Regions from separate parts of the Roseateles sp. GW823-FHT07B05 genome, predicted to be linked through region 2. Evidence: predicted binding sites of a transcription regulator. Region 2 holds the regulator's gene; each other region holds the start of a gene.
The links. Region 2 encodes LexA, which represses DNA repair genes until DNA is damaged. Its sites were predicted from a motif close to ACTGTATNNNNATACAGT; they were not measured.

Region 1: the regulator LexA is predicted to act here: its motif matches at 1,393-1,410, upstream of imuA (translesion DNA synthesis-associated protein ImuA).
Region 3: the regulator LexA is predicted to act here: its motif matches at 2,779-2,796, upstream of recA (recombinase RecA).

The regions. Positions count from the first base shown of each region.
Region 1 covers NZ_JBXAGX010000017.1:71,125-75,278, forward strand. Annotated here, with positions in the region: partial or broken gene AC1Q7O_RS24650 (IS30 family transposase) at 1-147, shown strand, start outside; gene AC1Q7O_RS24655 (SOS response-associated peptidase family protein) at 299-1,264, opposite strand; gene imuA (translesion DNA synthesis-associated protein ImuA) at 1,458-2,351, shown strand; gene AC1Q7O_RS24665 (Y-family DNA polymerase) at 2,275-3,603, shown strand; gene AC1Q7O_RS24670 (error-prone DNA polymerase) at 3,587-4,154, shown strand, end outside.
Region 2 covers NZ_JBXAGX010000015.1:367-4,520, forward strand. Annotated here, with positions in the region: gene AC1Q7O_RS23315 (pyocin activator PrtN family protein) at 1-34, shown strand, start outside; gene AC1Q7O_RS23320 (hypothetical protein) at 694-966, shown strand; gene lexA (transcriptional repressor LexA) at 1,322-1,990, opposite strand; gene AC1Q7O_RS23330 (asparaginase) at 2,073-2,990, shown strand; gene AC1Q7O_RS23335 (esterase-like activity of phytase family protein) at 2,991-4,154, opposite strand, start outside.
Region 3 covers NZ_JBXAGX010000003.1:64,923-69,076, reverse strand. Annotated here, with positions in the region: gene rodA (rod shape-determining protein RodA) at 1-332, shown strand, start outside; gene AC1Q7O_RS08465 (sensor histidine kinase) at 322-1,833, opposite strand; gene AC1Q7O_RS08460 (response regulator) at 1,923-2,594, opposite strand; gene recA (recombinase RecA) at 2,833-3,876, shown strand; gene AC1Q7O_RS08450 (regulatory protein RecX) at 3,901-4,154, shown strand, end outside.

The DNA.
Region 1 (4,154 bases), on a different contig from region 2:
CGACCGCGCATTTACTACTCGGATAGCCAGAAGGCGCTGATGTGGGAGCGCTGGCGAGAAGGTCGGACGCTGCACGAGATTGGGAAGCTCTTCGACCGAGGGCACTCCTTGATTCACCGAATCATTGCTGAAAGCGGCGACATGGAGACCAGCGGCGCCAAGCGGCTGACCAACGCGGCCGCCATCAAGCCGGCATGGACCCGCCGCCTCAAGTAGGCGCCAGCGACATCTGTCGTTTCCTTGCGCGGAATGCGGCGCCAAAAGGGACGATGCGATGAGTTGATGCCCCTTCGCTGCGCTACGCAGCGAGACGATGCTCGTAGTAGGCCGGCGCCCGGTCATCGAAGATCTCGTATAGCGCCTTGAGGTTCTTCGGATCGGGGTTCAGCCAGGCGTCCACGTGCTCAGGCTTGATGCGGATGATCATGCGATCGTGGCCGGCATCACGCACCTCGGGCGGCGGTTCATCGGTGATGGCCGCAAACGACAGCAGGTCCGGCTCGCCGTCCTTGGTCCAGTGCGACCACAGGCAAGCGATGTACATGAGCTCCGGCGGATTGGGCCGGAACTGAAGGATCACGTTCTCCGGCTTCTCACCCGGCGCCAGCTGACGATGCTCCATGTCGTGGCGTTTGACGTTCTCGTAGAACGTGTCCACCAGCAGGATGCCGTGCGTGTAGCCAAACTGCCCCTTCCAGAACCGCTCCAGATTGTCGCGACGCGCGTTGTAGGTACCGGGGTACTCCATGTCGTACGACGCCGGCCGGCCGGCGGGCCGGCACTGGTAGCGCATCGGCAGCACCACGCGCTGGCCGTCACGGACAACCATCACCGGCGCATACACGCCGGGGAAGATGCGCGAGTCCCGGTCGAGCAGATCCGTTCGGCGCAGGTCCTCCAGATCAAGCCGCGCCTTCGAGATCTTCGAGGGCGCGATACGAAGGCTGTCCAGCACGGTCTTGGCCGGCGTGGGATTGGTCTGAGCGATGCGCTCGGCATCGGCCAGGCGTTTGCGCTGCGTGAACAGTTCCTTCTCCAGCGTCATGGCCCGCTCCGCCTTGAAGGCCTCGACGAGACGTTTGATCTCCTGCTCCTCGGGCGTGCTCGCCTCCCCCTCGAACGCCGCCTCGAGCGCCTTCGGGATCTTCAGCTTGGCCTCCTGCCGATTGAAGAAGAGCCGCACGAACTCCTTCATGCTGAGGTGCGCACCGAACATCCGGACGTAGTCACGGTAGTTGGCTCGAATCTGGGCTGAGTAGCACATGGGTGACCTGTCCCTGCTCGTGGGATGCCGCCGTTATCGCACATCGATGCATGCGGGTGTGCGTGACGGATGACAGCCCTCCCCTCGATCGACGGACCGCCTGCTGGACTCGCATCGTCGCGTGGTGTACTGTATAAATAAACAGTGTCTTCAACAAACCTGACCGCGCTGACGCCCCTGACGCTCCAACCCCATGTCTGCCCACCCCGTGCAGCGGGACTTGCTGTCCCCGCTGCAGAGCCCTTCTGTTGCCTGTGAAACGCGCGATGCGGCCGCCGAGCCCGTCGTGCTGGCGTCGCCTGCACAGAACGTCGCCGGGGCGGCCTGCGGGCTGCCCGGCGACTTGATGGACGCCGTCTGGCGCGCGGATCAACTGGGCAATGCCCGGACATCGGCCGTCAGTACCGGCTTCTCCGCCCTGGATGCGCAGATCCCTGAGGGCGGCTGGCCCTGTGGGTGCCTGATCGAGATCCTGCAGCCGCAGCCTTCGGTGCTGGAGTGGCGTCTCATCGGCCCGTCGCTTCGCCCGCTGCTCAAGGGGGGCCGCGCCGTCGTCGTCGTCGGCCCGCCCAAGCCGCTTCACCTGCCAGGTCTGCGGCACCTCGGCGTCGAGGAGCAGCAGCTGAGCTGGGTGGTGGCCAACACGCCCTCGCAGAGGCTGTGGGCAACGGAACAGCTGCTGCGGGCCAATGCCGCGGCCGCTGTCGTGACCTGGATGCCTCAGGCCCGGCCGGAGCAGCTCAGACGCCTGCAGGTGCTGGCGCAGGCCTGCGAAGGGCTCGTCTTCATCTGCCGGCCATTGGTCGCACGCCATGACCCGTCGCCCGCGCCGCTTCGCATGGTGGCCCGACCGCTGACGGACTGGCAGATCGAGGTGCAAGTCATCAAGCGCAAGGGACCGGCCCAGGAGGTGCCGCTGCAGCTGAGTTCCGTGCCGGGCGGCATCGAGCACGTCCTGACCCCCCGCACGCGCCTGCCCAGCGCGCTCAGGCCCACCAAGGAGAACCACGTTGTTGTGGGTCGTTCTGCTCACCTCGATCCCGGCCATCTCGCCCGACAAGTCCTCGACCGCGTCGCCAGCCTCTGACGACCTGCGCGGCCTGGTGCTGTGGTCCCTGCAGTTCACGCCCCGCGTGGCCGTGATGGAGGGCTGCGCGGTGGCGATGGAAGTGGAGTCCAGCCTTCGGCTGTTCAAGGGGCTGGACGCTCTGAAGCAGCGGGTCAGTGCCGAGGCGCCCGATCTGGGCGTCGTGGGCATCGGATGGGCGCCCACGGCGATGGCCGCGCTGGTGATGGCGCGGTGCGGCGTGCTCGACCTCGGGCGCCGGCTGCTGCAACCGGTCCTGGACGAGTTGCCGCTGGCCGCCCTGACCGCCGCGGTTATCCATGCGCAGCCGCTGTCCTGCGCCGGCATCACCCTGCTCGGTGAACTGCGCCGCCTGCCGCGCGCCCAGGTCAGCCGCCGCTTCGGCGCCGCTCTGCTCGCCGCGATGGACCAGGTGTACGGGCAGCGAGCCGAGGTATTCAGGTACGAGGACATCCCCGAGGACTTCTCGGCTCGCATCGAGCTGCCTGCGCGCGAGGACCATGCGCCTGCGTTGCTGATGTACGCCCGGCCCTTGCTCATGCAGATGTGCGGCTGGCTGGCCGCTCGACATGCAGGTGCGCTCGGGTTTCGACTGCGCTGGATCCACGACTCCTTGCGCGCGAAGGACGCCGGCGACGGCGGCGAGGTAAGCATCCGCTCCGCCGAGGCGCTGCGGGACCTGGAGCACTTCGTGAGGCTGCTGGCCGAGCACCTGGCGAAGCTGGAACTGCTCGCCCCGGTCGGGGAACTGCAGATCGACGCCATCGGCGTCCAGGCCCTCAGCGAGCGGAGTGCATCGCTGCTGCCGGAGAGCCTGGGCGCGGGCGAATCGCTGTATCTCGTGCTCGAACGCATCGCCGCCCGCCTGGGTCCACAAAGCGTGCTGCAACCGGTGCTCATCGACGACCACCGCATGGAGTGGATGACCCACTGGACCCCGCTGGCCAAGCAGAGGCGGAGCACACCGGCGCCTGTCCCGGAGCAGCCGGAGCCGACCTACGTGCTGGAAAAGCCCCTGGAGCTGGCCGTCATCCACGACCGTCCGTACTACGAGGGCCCGTTGACGCTGCTGGTCGGCCCGGACCGCGTGGAAGGCGGCTGGTGGGACCGGCTGCCCGGTACGTCAGCGACGCGCAATGTGGTGCGGGACTACTGGATTGCCCAGTCCGACACCGCGGGCGTGCTGTCCATCTTCAACACGCAGGATGCCAACGGCCGCATCGCGTGGTACCTCCATGGCCACTTCGCCTGATCGGCCCGCGGCGGCGCTGCCGGACTACGCGGAGCTGCGGGTTCTCAGCAACTTCTCCTTCCTCAAGGGTGCCAGCTGGCCGGAGGAGTTGGTACAGCGCGCCAAGACCCTGGGCTACGCGGCCATCGCCATCACCGACGAGTGCTCGATGGCAGGCATCGTGCGCGCGCATGTCGCGGCGAAGGAGCAGGACATCCAGCTGCTGGTCGGCAGCCAGTTCCAGGTGGCCGGCGAGTTCCCGCACACGCTCGTCGTCTACGCCTGCAACCTCAACGGCTACGGCAACCTGTGCCAGCTGATCTCCAAGCTGCGGCGCAGCGCGGAGAAGGGCACCTACGCGGTGACGCCCGAAGACTTCGGCCCGGGCGACCTCGACGATTGCGTCGTGGTGGCCTGTCCGGAGCGGCATGCCAAGCCGCAGGCGCTGATGGCACTCGCCCGCTGGCTGCTGACCCGCTTCATGGGACGTGTCTGGCTGGGGCTGGACCTGCTCAAGCTCAGCGACGACGAGGTGCGGCTGGCTCGCCTGCGCGAGGTCAGCGCAGCGACGG
Region 2 (4,154 bases):
GGCTGCGCAGCTGGCCTGCGCCGCACGCTCCTAGCGCCGCAGCAATAGGCCGATGACGCTCTGCCGCTTGGCCACTGCCGACGATGCCAAACGCGCGGCCAATAGGTGAGCCGCGCTGACCAACGCCACACGGGCATTAATCTACATTCGCGCGATTGTTTCGGCGGGGTCGGCGTGTTCGGCCGAAACGCCAAGTGCGCAGCGCAGCAGTGACCCGGCATGGCCAAAGTGAACAGGAGTAGACGAAACGGCGTGAATCAGGCAATCAGGCGCCGTTTTGTCCCCGCCTGTTTTCTAGCGGGGACAATAGGCGGGGACAATATCTCTCTTTTGAATCAATGGCTTGCAGAGCTTGTCCCCGTGTCCCCGCTGTCCCCGCGACTTTTGCAGCGGGCGGGCGATGTAGGTCTGAAGTCGCGCCGCGCCGCCTGTGGATAACTTGCGCGCACAATCTACATTGTGCGAAATAGCGGCGGGGTTAGAAGTGCTGCATTTGTGAGCATCGGCCGCGATGCCAATAGGCATGCGGGTTGCGAGCCGGTGGGGGTGTGGACAACACCTCTGCGCGAATGTCGACAACCGGCGTTATGTTAAATAAATGTAGATTAATCTGCTGTTTGATCTACTTTGAGTGATGCGCTACGCTGCTTGCAGCGTAGCGGTTGAAGCCCCAAGCGGGCAGGAAGGAAAGCGATGACACCGGAGCAGTTCGACACCGGCCTAGAGGAGCTGGGCTGGAAGGCGGTTGACTTCACCCGCCGCACGGGTCTCGTCCCCAACACGGCCTGGCGCTGGCGCAAGGGGCTGACGCCCATCCCTGAGTGGGTGCCGCAGTACCTCGCCGCGCTGCTTGAGCTGAAGTTGCTGCGGGCGACGCTGGACCTGGAGCGGCTTCACGGCGTGCTCGCATCGGTGGCGCGGCCGATGGGTGCTGAGCCGGCGCAGACTGGGGACGCGGACGCCTGATTTCGAGTCAGGTGCACGCGGCATGCGCGGGAGTCGCTTGGCAGAGTTACCCGGTTTCCAGCGCGCCAAGTTACCCGGTTTGGGCCAGTTACCCGGAAAGTTACCCGGTTGACCGCACGCCAGTGGGCGGCCCGCTCGATGCCCAGGAATCACAATCCTGGCACACCTGAAGTGCCCTGCAGCGAGGTCACGCGGCGCACTGACCGGGTAACTTTCCGGGTAACTCGTCAAGGCCATCAAGTGAAAACCCAATAGCCATGCGGGTTTGCGGGCAGGGTTCAAGTGACCCCGGCCCACCCAAAACGAAAGGCCCGTGTCGGTGACACGGGCCTTTTTCATTTCCATCGAACCGGGGTCAATTGAACCCTTGTCCACGAATCAGTCCGACGGCCAGGCCCTCGATGCTGAAATGCTCGTCCTCGCTGACGAGGATGGGCTGGAAATCGGCGTTCTCGGGCAGGAGTTCGATGCCCGCAGGCCCGCGCTTGAAGCGCTTCACGGTCACTTCCTCGCCGACGCGGGCGACGACGACCTGGCCGTTGCGGGCCTCCTTGGCGGACTGCACCGCCAGCAGGTCGCCGTCGAGGATGCCGATGTCTCGCATGCTCATGCCCTTGACCTTGAGCAGGTAGTCGGGCTTCTTGGCGAACAGGCTGGGCTCGACGGTGTAGGTCTGCTCGACATGCTCCTGCGCCAGGATGGGCGCGCCGGCGGCGACGCGGCCGATCAGCGGCAGCGTCAGCTGCGACAGGCTGGGGATGGGCAGGCTGAACTGGCGGGCGCGGTTGACGGCGCTGAGCGTGTCGGACTTGAGCCGGATGCCGCGGGACGTGCCGCCTACCAGTTCCAGCATGCCCTTGCGGGCCAGCGCCTGCAGATGCTCCTCGGCGGCGTTGGCGGACTTGAAGCCCAGCTCGGCGGCGATTTCGGCGCGCGTGGGCGGGGAGCCGGTGCTCTCGATCGCGTGGCGGACCAGGTCGAAGATCTGCTGCTGGCGGGCGGTAAGCTTGGGTTGGTCTTGCACGGGCGGCCTTTTTGTTGGGCTGGTTGTGTATCCAGTATCTGTATTTTTATCCAGGAATCGAAAATTGCAAACCCTTGAGCCCTTGATCGTCATTCTCGGCACGGGCGGCACCATCGCCGGTACCGCGCAGAGCGCCGCGGATGGCGTGGGCTACACGGCGGCGCAGCTGCGTGTGGAGGACTTGCTGGCCGCCGTGCCGACGCTGGCCGGGCGACGGCTGGAGGCGCACCAGGTGGCGCAGCTGGACAGCAAGGACATGGACATCGCCACCTGGCAGGCGCTGGCCGCCGCGGTGCAGGCGCAGCTGGACCGGCCCGACGTGGGCGGCATCGTCATCACCCACGGCACGGACACGCTGGAGGAAACCGCTTACCTGCTGCACCGCGTGCTGGCGCCCGCCAAACCGGTGGTGCTGACGGCGGCCATGCGGCCGGCGACGGCGCTGGTGCCGGACGGGCCGCAGAACCTTGCGGATGCCGTGCAAGTGGCGGCCACGCCGGGCGCTGCGGGCGTCGTCGTGGCGTTCGCAGGGCGTGTGCATGACGCGCTGCAGGTGCGCAAGACGCACAGCTACCGCGTCGATGCGTTCGAGTCGACGGACGGCGCGCTGGTGGCGCGCGTGGAGGAGGGCACCGTGCGCGTGCTGGGCCGCTGGCCCGCGGGCGAGGCGCTGGGCCTGGTGCGCATCGCCGTGCCGGCGGCGGACTGGCCGCGCGTGGACATCGTGCTGAACCACGCCGGCGCGGACGGCCGCATCGTGCGGGCGCTGCTGGCGGCGGGCGTGGACGGCATCGTGGCCGCCGGCACCGGCAACGGCACGCTGGCCCGACCGTTGGAGGCGGCGCTGCGCGACGCGCAGGCTGCCGGTGTGCGCGTGCTGCGCAGCACGCGCTGCGATGCCGGGCCGGTGATGGACCTGCCCGGCCTGCTGCCGTCGGCCGGCGCGCTGAGCCCGGTCAAGGCCCGCATCGAGCTGATGCTGGCCTTGCTGGCGCGCTGATCAGGCGCGGCGCTGGCGGCGGGCCCAAGCCAGCACGCCCAGGCCGGCCAGCAGCATCGCGTAGGTCTCGGGCTCGGGCACCGGCGCCGTGTAGCCGGCGATGTCGGCCGTGTAGCTGTGAAGCACGCCGGGCAGCAGCTGGTAGGCGCTGGTCAGCGTGGCGCCCAGCGAGGTGGCGGTGGAGAAGCAGCCGGTCGTCACGCCCACGGGGCATTGGATGGACGAGGCGAACGGGTCCGCCTTGGTCACGTCCAGGTAGACGTCGAACTGCGTGCCGGTGCCGTTCTGCGTGACGCTGTAGTCGTTGTCGGTGCCGGCCAGGATGACGTACTTGCCGTTGGCCAGCTGCGGGCCGATGGCCAGGCCTTCCCACTTCTCGGGCGACTTGTTGCCCAGCGCGGCCAGCGTGTTGGCGTCCAGGTCCATGACCTTGGCACCCTTGGCGGCGGCGATGACACCGGCCGGCAGCGCGCCGCTGGCGGGCAGGTTGAGGCCGGACACGTCGGTGGCGGTGCTCAGGTCCACCTCGAAGACGTTCTTGTCGGGGCTGGCCACCGTGGCGCCGATGCCGATGCCGCGGTTGTTGCGCTCCAGCACGAGGAAGCGGTTGGCGTCGATGGCCACCAACGCCGAGATGCCGCGGCCCTGGCCCGAGCTGTTGAGCTGGTAGGCGTACTGGCCGACGGCCTCGCCGGTGGCGGTGTCGTACTTGACGATGCGGGTGTACTGGCCGCGCGTGCCGGAGGCGGCGTCGTAGCCGTCGGTGACGGTGCCGTTCTGCAGCATCGCGAACGCGTAGCGGCCGTCGGGCGTGATGGCCAGCGCTTCCAGGCCGCGGTTGCCTTCGCGGCCGCTGGTCAGTTGCGGCGTGCTGCCGGCGGGCGCCAGCGCGTTGTAGTCGACGCTGCTGCCGGCCTTGGGCACGAGGTTGGCCGGTGTGGCGTACTGGCGCACCAGCTGGCCGCTGCGGTTGAACTCGTAGACCGAGGGGCCGTACTCGTCGCTGACCAGCAGGTTGCCGGTGACGGGGTTGACGACGATGCCCTCGGGATCGAAGGACTTGCCCAGCAGGCTGGGCGTGGCGGGCGCCTGGCCGTTCAGCGCGATGCCGGCGCTGGTGAACTTGAGGGTCTGCTGGATCTGGAAGTTGGAGATCGCACCGGT
Region 3 (4,154 bases), on a different contig from region 2:
GCACCACCGACTTCATCTTCGCGGCCTTCGGCGAGGAGTTCGGCTTCCTCGGCGCGCTGGCGCTGCTGGCCGGCTTCACGGCGCTGATCCTGCGCGGGCTGATGATCGCGTCCGACGCGCCGACGCTGTTCACACGGCTGATGGCCGGCGCCGTGACGCTGTCCTTCTTCACCTACGTGTTCGTCAACATGGGCATGGTCAGCGGCATCCTGCCCGTCGTCGGCGTGCCGCTGCCCTTCATCAGCTACGGCGGCACGGCGATGGTGACGCTGGGGCTGAGCCTGGGCCTGCTGATGTCGATCGCGCGCGTAAAAAAGCTGGTCAAGACATAGCCGGCGGTGCGGCCGGCGTTGCCGGGAACCGGATCGTGAACCGCGCCCCCGGCCCCTGCCCGTCCGGCGACTCGCCGCCCGCTGCGCGGCGCACGCGGGTGTCGTCCAGCATCAGCTCCGCGTCGTGCTGCTGCACGATCTCCTGCACGATGGCCAGGCCCAGGCCCGAGCCCTCCACGCCGCTGCCGAGGGACCGGTAGAACGGCTGGAACACCTTCTCGCGCTCGCCCGGCGCGATGCCCGGCCCGGTGTCCTCCACCTGCAGCACGACGACCTGGCCGAACGGGTCTTCCACGACGCGCACCGTCACCAGCCCGCCCGCCGGCGTGTACAGCAGCGCGTTGTCGACGAGGTTGCGGATCAGCTCGCCGATCAGCACCGGCTGGCCGTGCACGCGCAGCCGGCTGTCGTCCGGCACCACGCCGTCGTAGCCCAGGTCGATGCGCCGCTCCAGCGCCCGCGGCACGAAGTCGCGCACCGTGTCGACGGCAACCTCAGCCAGGTTGACCGACTCCCGGCGCATGGCCTGCTCGGCATCCTCGGCCCGCGCCATCGACAGCAGCTGGTTGACCATGTGCGCGGCGCGTTCGCTGGCGCGTGCAATCTGCGCGAGCGAGCGCTTCAGCTCGTCGGGGTTGGAGCGGCCCGCATCGATCTCGCGCTGGACCAGCTCGGCCTGCGTGCGCAGCCCGGCCAGCGGCGTCTTCAGCTGATGGGCCGCGTCGGCCAGGAAGTGCTTCTGCCGGCTCATCGAGGAGTCCAGCCGCGCCAGCAAGTCGTTGATGGCCTGCACCAGCGGCGCCACCTCGTCCGGCACGCGCTGCTCGTCGATGGGCGACAGGTCCGAGCTCTCGCGCGAGCGGATGCGCCGCTGCAGCTCGTTCAGCGGCGAGATGCCGCGCGCCAGCGCCAGCCACACCAGCAGCACCGCCAGCGGCAGGATGACGAACTGCGGCAGGATGACGCCCTTGATGATCTCGTTGGTCAGCCGCGCGCGCTTGCCCAGCGTCTCGGCCACCTGCACCAGCATCGCCTTGCCCGGGCCGGCCTGCCCCTCCGGCGCCACCCACAGGTAGGCCACCCGCACCGCGTCCGTGCCCACCTCGTCGTCGCGGAAGTGCAGCTCCCACGGCACGGCGGGTGCATCGTCCGTGGGCACGGGCAGCGCCGCATCGCCGCTCAGCAGCTCGCCGCGCAGGCCCAGCACTTGATAGAACACAGTGTCCGACGCGTCCACGCGCAGCAGCGCCGCCGCCTCCGGCGCCAGCGCGTAGCGGTCGCGGCCCTTCTGCGGCGCCTCGGCGGCCGCCACCTGCTGGCCCAGGCTGCGCGCCATCTCGCCCAGCTCGCGGTCGTAGGGTCGGCTCGCAATGCCCTGCGCCACCAGCCACGTCAGCGCCACGCTGATCGGCCAGATCAGCAGCAGCGGCGCGAGCATCCAGTCCAGGATCTCGCCGAACAGCGAGCCCTGCTGCGGGCTGGCGCCTTCCTTGGTTGGCATTTACGCGGACCGCAGCGCTGGGCCGCTCCCGAGCAAGGTCCGACCCTCGCGGAGGGTCGACGGCCGTACCCGGCCGGCGGGGTGCGCCATCACGAATTGATCTTTTCGAGGCAGTAACCGAGCCCGCGCACGGTGGCGATGCGGATCGGGCCCTGCTCGATCTTCTTGCGCAGCCGGTGGATGTAGACCTCGATCGCGTTGTTCGAGACCTCCTCACCCCACTCGCACAGCCGCTCGACGAGCTGGTCCTTGCTGACCAGCCGCCCGGCGCGCTGCAGCAGCACCTCCAGCAGCGACAGCTCGCGCGCCGACAGCTCCAGCATCTGGTCGTTGATGTAGGCCACGCGGCCGGTCGCGTCGAACGTCAGCGGCCCGTGCTTGATGACGCTGCTGGCCGTGCCCAGGCCGCGGCGCGTCAGCGCGCGCACGCGCGCCTCCAGCTCCTGCAGCGAGAACGGCTTGGCCATGTAGTCGTCCGCGCCCAGGTCCAGGCCCTTGACGCGCTGCTCCACGCTGTCGGCCGCCGTCAGGATCAGCACCGGCATCGTCGAGCCGCGCGCGCGCAGCTTGCGCAGCACCTCCAGCCCGTGCAGCCGCGGCAGGCCCAGGTCCAGGATGACGAGGTCGAACTCATGCGTGGCAAGCGCCGTGTCGGCCTCGGTGCCGCTGCTCACGCGGTCCACCGCATACCCCGACGCGCGCAGCGCGCGCAGCAGGCCGTCCGCCAGCACTTGGTCGTCTTCCGCAATGAGGATGCGCATGGTTGTCTGTCTCCTGCGCCCGATGTTACGGGCCGACGCCGGCTGCCCTCTGCGCTGGCGCAACTCCGCAAACTGGCTCACGCCATGAGCTACCCAGCCCGTAGCATCCGATTCACAGACCCGATACCGGCGCTTTCAAGTCCCCTCGCGGGGGCCAGCTGTCCTCAAACCGCCGGACAAAACTACTGTACAAACGTACAGATTGACCCATAATCCACGCATTCACCTGGAGATTCGAATGGACGCCCCCGTCAAAGCCCTGAACACCGAAAAAGCCAAGGCCCTGCAGGCCGCCCTCTCGCAGATCGAGAAGCAGTTCGGCAAGGGCTCCATCATGCGTCTCGGTGAAGGCGAGGTGCTGGAGGACATCCAGGTCGTCTCTACCGGCTCGCTGGGGCTGGACATCGCGCTGGGCGTCGGTGGCCTGCCGCGCGGCCGCGTCATCGAGATCTACGGCCCCGAGTCCTCCGGCAAGACGACGCTGACGCTGCAGGTCATCGCCGAGATGCAAAAGCTCTCTGGCACCTGCGCCTTCATCGACGCCGAGCACGCGCTGGACATCCAGTACGCGCAAAAGCTGGGCGTCAACCTGACCGACCTGCTGATCAGCCAGCCCGACACCGGCGAGCAGGCGCTGGAAATCGTCGACGCACTGGTGCGCTCCGGCTCCGTGGACCTCATCGTCATCGACTCGGTCGCCGCGCTGACGCCCCGCGCCGAAATCGAAGGCGAGATGGGCGACCAGCTCCCCGGCCTGCAGGCCCGCCTGATGAGCCAGGCGCTGCGCAAGCTGACCGCCACGATCAAGAAGACCAACTGCACGGTCATCTTCATCAACCAGATCCGCATGAAGATCGGCGTCATGTTCGGCTCGCCCGAAACCACCACCGGCGGCAATGCGCTGAAGTTCTACGCCTCCGTGCGCCTGGACATCCGTCGCATCGGTTCGATCAAGAAGGGCGAAGAGGTCATCGGCTCCGAGACCAAGGTCAAGGTCGTCAAGAACAAGGTCAGCCCGCCGTTCAAGACCGCCGAATTCGACATCCTCTACGGCGAAGGCATCAGCCGCGAGGGCGAGATCGTCGACATGGGTGTGGTGCACAAGATCGTCGACAAGTCCGGTGCCTGGTACGCCTACAACGGCGAGAAGATCGGTCAGGGCAAGGACAACTCGCGCGAGTTCCTGCGCGAGAACCCGGACATCGCGCGCGAGATCGAGAACAAGATCCGCACGGCCGTCGGCGTCGCGCCGCTGGGCGCCGATGCGCCCGACGCAGCCTAAACCGCCGCGCCACGCCACCGGAGCATGGCCAGCCGCGGGCCGCTGTCGCTGAAAGCACGCGCCATCGGCCTGCTGGCCCAGCGCGAGCACAGCCGCACCGAGTTGCGGCGCAAGCTGCTGCGCATCGAGCAGCAGCGCGCGCAGCAGACCGTGACGTCGGCCGACGCCGACGGCGCGGATCACGAGACGCCGACCGAAGACGATGACCCCGAAGCGCGTTCGGCCGCCATCGATGCATTGCTCGACAGCCTCGCTGCCGACGGCTACCTGGACGAAAC